DNA from 4 places in the Kitasatospora sp. NPDC050463 genome. Region 2 is predicted to be linked to each of the others. Evidence: riboswitches for the same ligand, from Rfam matches in the RefSeq annotation. Region 2 holds a riboswitch; each other region holds the start of a gene.
What was found. A riboswitch is a leader RNA that binds a small molecule or an ion and turns the genes downstream of it on or off. The one in region 2 is predicted to bind cyclic di-AMP.
Positions count from the first base shown of each region.

Region 1: another riboswitch for cyclic di-AMP. It lies ahead of AB0J08_RS00200 (transglycosylase family protein); the one in region 2 lies ahead of AB0J08_RS25805 (LysM peptidoglycan-binding domain-containing M23 family metallopeptidase).
Region 3: another riboswitch for cyclic di-AMP. It lies ahead of AB0J08_RS26070 (glycoside hydrolase family 16 protein); the one in region 2 lies ahead of AB0J08_RS25805 (LysM peptidoglycan-binding domain-containing M23 family metallopeptidase).
Region 4: another riboswitch for cyclic di-AMP. It lies ahead of AB0J08_RS06940 (NlpC/P60 family protein); the one in region 2 lies ahead of AB0J08_RS25805 (LysM peptidoglycan-binding domain-containing M23 family metallopeptidase).

Region 1 covers NZ_JBFAJO010000001.1:45,369-47,560, forward strand. The annotation lists gene AB0J08_RS00200 (transglycosylase family protein) at 60-977, opposite strand; cyclic di-AMP (ydaO/yuaA leader) riboswitch at 982-1,153, opposite strand; gene AB0J08_RS00205 (cytochrome P450) at 1,429-2,192, opposite strand, start outside.
Region 2 covers NZ_JBFAJO010000044.1:36,966-39,157, reverse strand. The annotation lists gene AB0J08_RS25805 (LysM peptidoglycan-binding domain-containing M23 family metallopeptidase) at 278-1,300, opposite strand; cyclic di-AMP (ydaO/yuaA leader) riboswitch at 1,305-1,465, opposite strand; gene AB0J08_RS25800 (MFS transporter) at 1,776-2,192, shown strand, end outside.
Region 3 covers NZ_JBFAJO010000045.1:19,024-21,215, reverse strand. The annotation lists gene AB0J08_RS26075 (hypothetical protein) at 46-375, opposite strand; cyclic di-AMP (ydaO/yuaA leader) riboswitch at 771-935, shown strand; gene AB0J08_RS26070 (glycoside hydrolase family 16 protein) at 938-2,182, shown strand.
Region 4 covers NZ_JBFAJO010000007.1:101,505-103,696, forward strand. The annotation lists gene AB0J08_RS06935 (NlpC/P60 family protein) at 1-468, shown strand, start outside; cyclic di-AMP (ydaO/yuaA leader) riboswitch at 791-946, shown strand; gene AB0J08_RS06940 (NlpC/P60 family protein) at 957-2,135, shown strand.

The sequences.
Region 1 (2,192 bases), on a different contig from region 2:
CAGATGCGGACGAAGGGGGCCGATCGGCCCCCTTCGTGGAGCCACCGCACCGGCGGGCGTCAGCCGAGGTCGAGCACCTGGCCCGGGAGGATCAGGTTCGGGTCGGTGCCGACGGTGCCACGGTTGCCGTCGTACAGCGTCTGCCAGCCGCCCTCAACACCCTGGGCGGTGGCGATGGTCGACAGCGTGTCACCGGACTGGACGGTGTAGCCGTGGCCGGCGCGCTGCTGGGCGACGGGGGAGGCTGCGGCAGCCGGGGCGCCGTGGGCCTCGGCCGGACGGCTGTCCTGACCCGCGTACTGGCCGGCGGCCTGACCCGCGTACTGCTGATAGACGCTCTGGTGGCTGGTCCAGTACCAGGCGCCGTTGCTCTGGTACCAGAAGACCTTCGCGTCGGCGTCCCAGCCGGGCTTCTGCTGCGCGTCCTGCTGGACGGGCTGCTGGACGGCGGGCTTCGGGGCGGGCTTCTGGGCCTGCTGCTGGACGGGCTTCTGAGCGGGCTTCGGCTGAGCCGGCTTCGCCTGCGCGGGCTTCGGCGCGGCGGGCTGCTGGGCGGCGGGCTCGGCGTCCGAGGAGGTGTCGACCGAGGCCGGGGCGCCACCCTTGGCCAGGCCCGCCTTCTGCGAGCAGACCGGCCAGGCGCCCGGCCCCTGCGAGGCGAGGACCTTCTCGGCGACCGAGATCTGCTGCGCCCTGCTGGCCTGGTGGGCCTGCGGCGCGTACGAGGTGCCGCCGTACGCCTTCCAGGTGCTGGGGGTGAACTGCAGGCCACCGTAGAAGCCGTTGCCGGAGTTGATACTCCAGTTGCCGCCGCTCTCGCACTGGGCGACCGCGTCCCAGGTCGAGGTCGGGGCGGCGGAGGCGCCGGTGGCGGTGAGCAGCGGCAGCGCGAGTCCGACGCCGGCCACACCGGCCACGGCGATGGCCTTCTCGGTCTGGGTGCGACGACGATGACGGCCGGTTCCGACGAAGAGCATGACGTTTCCCTCTCCGCACGCCTGCGAGGTGAGCTGTCGGGTTCGGACCGGGAGGTGGCCCGGCCGCGTGGCGCGGGGGCTTTCGGCCCGCGCTGGCGGCTTCACCCCAAGCCGTGGGGGACGGCAACAAACCTGGTTCCCCCGCCCCTGCCCAAGGGTTCTGGTCGGTTTCCCGTGACGCGGCGGGCAGGATTCGGCGTTCCGCGCACGAGGTCCGCAGCTGCGAACTCCAGGGAGGGTAGACAGATCCTCACATCAATCACAAGCTCATATCGCAGGTATCACACATAAATTACGGCGGATGGCCGATTGCCTACCAACGACAGGGCTATGTCCTGATTGATGGTGATTCAGACCTGCGATCAGAGCCGGACAGCGACACCCCGTCAGCGTGTCGGAGACTCGAAGGGTCGAGATCGAGACACCGCCGGGGCATCGCCGCTGCGGATTCTCAGAGCCCGGTCGGCGGCTCTGCGGACGGCTTCTCGGGGGTGAATTCCACCGGGAGGTCGCGAAGTCCACGCATGATCAGGCCACCGCGCCAACGGAGATTCTCCGGGCTTTCGGCGAGTCGCAGATCGGGCAGCCGGGTGAGCAGGGTGGTGAGCGCCGACCGCCCCTCCAATCGGGCCAGCGGAGCACCGATGCAGTAGTGGATGCCGTGCCCGAAGCCCAGGTGCGGGTTGTCGGTCCGGGCCAGGTCGAGGGTGTTCTCGTCGGCGAACCGCGCCGGGTCCCGGTCCGCCGCCGCGAGCACCACCAGTACCGGGTCACCGACCGGGATCTCCACGCCGCCGATGGTCAGCGGGCTGGTCGCGAACCGCCAGGTGGCGAGCTCCACCGGCCCGTCGTAGCGCAGGAGTTCCTCGATCCCGGTCTCCAGCAGGGCGGTCTCGCCACGGGCGATCGAATCCTGGAGCAGCGCCCGCTGCCCGGGGTTGCGCAGCAGCGCGTAGGTGCCGTTGCCGATCAGGTTGACGGTCGTCTCGAAACCGGCGAAGAGGAGGATGAAGGCCATCGCCGCGGCCTCGTTCTCGGTCAGGTGCTCACCGTGGTCGCTGGCCCGGATCAGGCCGGAGATCAGGTCGTCGCCGAGATCGGCCCGCTTGCGGTGGATCAGCTCCGCCAGATAGGCGCGCATCCGCTTGACGGCACGCCCCACCCCGCCGCGCTGCCCGCCGCCGTGGCGGATCATCATGCCAGCCCAGTCCCGGA
Region 2 (2,192 bases):
GCCGACACCGGAAACCCGGAAAGAACCCCCGGACGTGACAGCGGGTCAGCCGTCACACCATTCCGTACCGGGGGGGGCAAAAGCCGAGGAGAACCGGGTACGGAAAACGAAAGCGGCCGGCCCGGCTCACGAAGGATATTCGCGAGCCGGGCCGGCCTGGGCGTGTCCCGCGCCCATGATCCACTGGTGGTGCGGCGATCACCCGGTCGAGCGGTCACCCGACATGACCATCCCGGGAGGTCGTTCGCCCCGCACCCAGCGGTGGTCCGACCAGAGGTCAGATGGAGACGCCGTGCGCCCGCAGGTAGGCGATCGGGTCGATGTCCGAGCCGTACTCCGAGCCGGTGCGGATCTCGAAGTGCAGGTGCGGGCCGGTCACGTTGCCGGTCGCACCGGAGAGGCCGATCTGCTGGCCGGCGGTGACGGTCTGACCGACCGTCACGCCGATCGAGGACAGGTGCGCGTACTGGGCGTACTTGCCGTCGGCGAGCTTGATCTCGACCTCGTTGCCGTAGGCGCCGCCGTTGCCGGCCTTGACCACGGTGCCGGCCGCGATGGCGCGCAGCGGGGTGCCGGTGGAGGCGACGAAGTCGGCACCGGTGTGGTGGCCGGAGGCCCACATCGAGCCGGCCACGCCGTAGGCGGTGCCGAGCTTCGGGTTGGCGACGGGGGCGACGTAGCCGGAGGTGGCGGCCACGGCGGCCGGGGCCTGGGTGGCGGCCGGCGCGGCCGGCTTGGCGGCGGGGGCGGCCGGGGCCTGCGCGGGCTTGGCGGCCTGGACCGGCTTCGGGGCGGCGGGCTTGGCGGCCGGCTTCACCGAGTCCTGCGAGACCTGCGGCTTGGCGGCGGGGGCGGCCGGCTTGGCGGCCTCGGCGGCGGCCGGAGCGGCGGCGGCCTTGCCGGCGAGCGCGAGCTTCTGACCCGGGAAGATGAGGTTCGGGTTGGCACCGACGACCGAGCGGTTGTGGTCGTACAGCGCCTGCCAGCCACCCTCGACCTGCTTGGCGTCGGCGATCTTCGACAGGGTGTCCCCGCCGACGACCTTGTAGCTCTCCTCGGCCGGAGCGGCGGCGGGCTTGGCGGCCTCGGCGGCCGGCTGCGCGGCGGCGGCCGGAGCCGCGTCGACGCTGGTGGCACCGGTCCAGGTACCGGTCTGCGCGGGCTTCGCGGCCGGGGCGGTGTGGGCCTGGGCGCTGATGGTGGTCACCAGCGGAAGGGCGAACGCGGCGCCGGTCACGGCGGTGGCGATGCCGATGCGGACGGCGCGGGGCAGGGCGATACGACGAGCCTGTGCGGGCATGGGGAACTGTCCTCTCCGACGCCTGCGAGGTGAGCTGTCGGGTTCGGGCTGGAGTTGCCCGGCCGCATAGCGCGGCTTCACCCCAAGCCGGACCGTGAATTCCGGTCCGGCGACTTACCTTTGGGTCCCCCGCTCCTGCCGTACAGAGTTCGGTTCGTACCACCGGGCAGCGGCAGGACTAGGCGTTCCACCCGGTGGCCACCCGGGCCAATGCCGGGCGGTCGCTGAACTAAAACCCATCCGTCCGGGTGAAGCAATGTCGATCTCTTGAATCGACAACCAATGCCGGGAGGGCCGTGACACTCCGAATGATCGGCTGCACGGTATGTGCACAATCGATTCACCGCGCGCCACTGATCCACGACGCTCCGCCGATTTCGGTGCCCCTCCGCAGCCGGTCACTCACGGAAAGCCATCCACCGACACACCGCCGGTGAGCCTTGTCACGTCGGCCCCCGGAGCGCACGATCGGGCGGTGACCACCTCCGAGGCCGGCACCCTGCGCCTGGGCACCGCGCAGGGCCGCTGGGTACTGCTGGCGACGGTGCTCGGCTCCAGCATGGCGATGCTCGACGGCACCGTGGTCAACGTCGCCCTGCCCCGGATCGGCACCGATCTCGGCGCCCCGCTCGCCGCCCTGCAGTGGACGCTCAACGCCTATCTGCTCACCCTGGCCGGCCTCATCCTGCTCGGCGGCGCACTCGGCGACCGCTACGGCCGGCGCCGCGTCTTCCTGATCGGCGTGCTCTGGTTCGCCGCCGCCTCGGCGGCGTGCGCCGCGGCACCCACCATCGAGGTGCTGGTCGCCGCCCGCGCGGTGCAGGGCATCGGCGGGGCGCTGCTCACCCCGGGCTCGCTCGCGATGCTCCAGGCCGTGTTCCACCCGGACGAC
Region 3 (2,192 bases), on a different contig from region 2:
GCGGGCGCCGGGCGCGACGGTACGGCCGGCACGGCGGCCGGTGGCTCAGGCCACCGGCTCCAGCGTCCCGGTGTGCAGCTCGCCGACCCGGCCGCCCTCGCCCTCGTACGTCCAGAACGCGCGCACCGTCAGCTTGCCGAGGTCCATCACATGGCTCACGGTGATGCCGCTCTGCTCGGTCCAGCTCACGAAGTACAGCTCCGGCCCGATCTCGGCGATGTGCAGCGCCACGTCCTCCCACTGGCCCGCCGACTCGCCGAGGCCCTCCCAGCGCAGCCGCTTGCCGTCGGGCGAGTAGGCGTTGCGGAAGGCCGCGCCGTTGTCGACCTGGAAGAGGTAGGTGCGGCCGGCGAAGGCGGGCAGGGGCGCGGTCATGGCGGGACTGGTCCTCGTCTCTCGTCTGTGCGGTACGGCTGGACCCCCAACCTATCCGACCGGCCGACTTTCGCGGCGGACTCGCGGGCACCCCGCCGCCGGGCAGCGCCCCACGCCGCCCGGCCGCCGGGCGCGGGCCGAAGCCCGGCCCACCACCCCTCCGCCCGGCCCCTCCGCCCGGCCCCACCGGCCGCCCTCGCCGGCCGCCCCGACCGGCCCCACCGCCAACTGATCAACTCCACCGGCGACTTGATCAACTCCGCGCCGCTCCACTGTGAGCTGCGCGACATCGTCCCCTGCCGAGTTGTCGCCTTCCGGACGGCCTGCCTAGCCTGCACGAGTCCGTCTTCGCGGACCCCGCCGTCGGGACGCCGAGTCCTGTCCACCCGCCGGTCGGCAGTCGAGCACCACGGCGGACGGGAGCGGGGGACCCAGGTCAGTGCCCGGCCCGTGCGCTCTCGCGTACCGGTCGAGGCTAGGGGTGAAGCCGCTCCACAGGCGGCCGGGCAACCTCAGCCCGAACCCGACAGCTCACCTCGCAGGCGTCACAGAGGACACTGCCATGCAGAAGCCTGCCCGGCGCGCGATCCCGCGCCATGCCCGCCCCTCCCACCGAGGCCGCAAGGCCGCCTTCGCCGCCACCGGCGCGCTCGCCATCAGCGGCGCCGGCCTGCTCGGCGTCCCGGCGCTCACCGGCGCCCAGGCGGCCACCGTGCCGACCGTCACCCAGGACAAGCTCGCCCCGGCCACCATGGTCGCGGGCAAGGCCACCACGGCCGCGCTGACCGTCCACTCGTCGGCCTGCTTCACCGCCAAGACCGTCGGTGTGGGCGTTCGCGACGCGGCCGGACACAACCTCGACTTCCCCGGCAACGTCTCCAACGCGCAGATCTGCCCCACCGGCCTGTCGATCACCACCGGTGCCCGCACCCTGCCCGCCGGGACGTACACCCAGTTCGGCTTCTGGCAGGACTTCGGCGGCGCCTGGCACAATCTGCCCTCGCGCCAGCTCGTGGTCTCCAGCACCACGGCCACTCCCAGCCCGACGCCGACCGCGACGGCCACCCCCAGCCCGACGCCGACCGCGACCGCCACGTCGACCCCGGTCACCGGCGCCCCGGTCGCCGGCAAGTCGCTGACCTGGTCGGACGAGTTCAACAACCCGATCGCCTACGGTTCGCGCTGGACCGGCGACAAGAGCAGCGCCTACCACTACGGCAACCACAACCCGGACGACAACAAGCTCGACTGGCTGAACAAGAACAACGTCGCCGTCTCGGGCGGTGTCGCCACCTTCACCGCCAAGCCGGGTGCCAACACGCTGGAGAACGGCAAGCAGTCCTGGGACACCGGGCTGCTCACCACCGAGTACTCCAGTGAGGGCTTCCAGGTGAAGACCGGCGACTACGCCGAGACCCGGGTCAAGCTCCCCGCCGGGACCGGCGCCTGGCCGGCCCTGTGGACGTGGAAGAACGGCAACGGGGAGATCGACTCCTTCGAGTACCACCCCGACAACCCGAACCTGCTGGAGCTGACCAACCACGTCAACCCGGGCCACCTGTACTACACCGACGCCAAGGCGATCGCCAAGGACGGCTGGGTCACCATCGGCACCCACTACGGCGCCACCTCGGTCGACTGGTACGTCAACGGGACCAAGGTCTTCTCGGACGGCAAGGGCGTCGGTGCCAACTGGTCGGCGTACCTGATCCTCAACCTGTCCCTGAGCGCGGGCCAGTACCACCCCGCGCCGCAGGGCACGGCTCCGATCACCTTCGCCGCGGACTACGTCCGGGTCTACCGCTGAACCCCGGCCG
Region 4 (2,192 bases), on a different contig from region 2:
GACCTGCTGAACTCGCTCAGTGCGGCGGACCGGGCCGCGCTGAAGGCCGCCCAGCAGCAGGCCGACCGGGCCTCGCGCGGCAGCGAGCGGACCGACCTGAGCAGCCTGCCGCAGGGCAGTGGCATGGCCGGGGCGGCCGTCGCCAACGCGATGAGCAAGCAGGGCTCGCCGTACCAGTGGGGCGCGGTCGGCCCGAGCGGCTTCGACTGCTCCGGTCTGATGGTCTGGTCGTACGCGAAGGCCGGCGTCTCGCTGCCGCGCACCTCGCAGGCGCAGGCCAACTACGGCTCCAGGGTGCCCTCGCTCGCCGAGGCCCAGCCGGGCGACCTCATCATCTACCGCGCCGACCGCAGCCACGTCGGGATGTACATCGGCAACGGGATGGTGGTCCACGCGCCGCACACCGGTGACGTGGTGAAGGTGATGAAGGCCGACGCGATGCCGATCAACGCGATCCGCCGGGTCTGACGGACCGACACGCCCACGGGCCGGGATCCGGCCCTGTGATCCACGCCACCCCCTGACCGGGGGTGGCGTCGGCGTTCGCGGCTGCTTGATGACAAACGATCAGCTCCGCGTGGGCAGGTGATCACGTCCGGTCATATCCACACAGGACCTTGGATCTTCTTTCGGCATTTTTCTGACAAGGATTTGAACGGATCACGGTTCTGTTACTAGGGTCGTGCCTCGAACCACCGCACAGTCGATCACCCAGCAGGGGTGGCGGCGGAGGTTTACCGCCGAGTTCGCGAAGCAGCGGGGCAGAGCATCTGCCCGAGTGGGAGCCCAGTCGTCGGGGGCGCTGTGGAACGGAGCCGGGGAACCATGTTCCTCCGGGGTGAATCGGCGCCAGGTCGACCGCAGGAGCGGTCGGTGAGGCGTCGTAGGGCAATGCTTCCGGCCCGAACCCGTCAGCTCACCCGGTAGGCGGACGTAGGAAGAAGGAGTCCGCCTTCGTGGCGTCCCATCGTCGTCCCAAGCCCGCCGGCCGCGCCCGGGTCTCGATCCTGACCGGTGTCGCCGCTGCCGCGGTCGCCCTCTCCGCGCAGTCCGGCGCCCACGCCGACCCGACGCCGACCAAGGACCAGGTCAAGGAGCAGGTCGACCAGCTCAACGAGCAGGCCGAGCAGGCGACCGAGAAGCTCAACGGTGCCCAGGCCAAGCAGCAGGAGCTGCAGAAGCAGGTCGGTGAGCTGCAGGACAAGGTGGCCCGCCAGCAGGCCTCGGTGACCGAGGCCCAGGGTGGCCTCGCGGAGATCGCCGGCGAGCAGTACCGCAACGGCGGCATATCGCCGACTGTCCAGCTGATGCTCTCGTCCAGCCCGGACAGCTTCCTCACCCAGGCCGGTGCGATCAACCAGGCCGGCAGCACCCAGTCCAACGCGCTGAAGGACCTCCAGGAACAGCAGCGCAGGCTCGACCAGGACCGCAACGAGGCCCAGGCCAAGCTCGGGGAGCTCGAAGCCACCACCCAGCAGCTGAAGGCCTCCAAGGACGAGGTCCAGGACAAGCTGGCCAAGGCCCAGGAGCTGCTCAACACGCTGACCGAGCAGGAGCGCCAGGCGCTGCGCGCGGCCGAGGAGAAGGCCGCCGCCGAGGCGAAGGCCAAGGTGGACGCCGCCAAGGCCGAGGCCAAGGCCAAGGCGGACGCCGAGCGGGCCTCCCGCGACAACAGCCGCGACAACCTGGCCGGTTCGGCCGCCAAGGCCGCCGCGCCGACCGCACCGTCGACGCCGGCCGCTTCCTCGGCGCCGGCCGCACCGCCGGTGGCCGCCGCCGGCAGCTCGCGCGCCGCCGCGGCGATCGCCGCCGCCGAGAGCAAGCTGGGTGCGCCGTACGTCCGCGCCGCCGCGGGCCCGAACTCGTTCGACTGCTCCGGCCTCACCAGCTGGGCCTACGCCCAGGCGAACGTGTCGCTGCCGCGTACCTCGCAGCAGCAGGCCACCGTCGGCACCAACGTCGGCACCAATATCGCCAACGCCCAGCCCGGCGACCTGATCATCTACCGCGCGGACCGCAGCCACGTCGCGATCTACGTGGGCGGCGGCCAGGTCATCCACGCGCCGAAGCCCGGCGCGAACGTCCGGTACGAGACCGCCAGCATGCTGCCGATCAACGCCATCGTGCGCGTCTGATCCGGCGTCCGCCTTCACGGGCCCGGTCTCCCCTCGTGGGAGGCCGGGCCTGCGGCT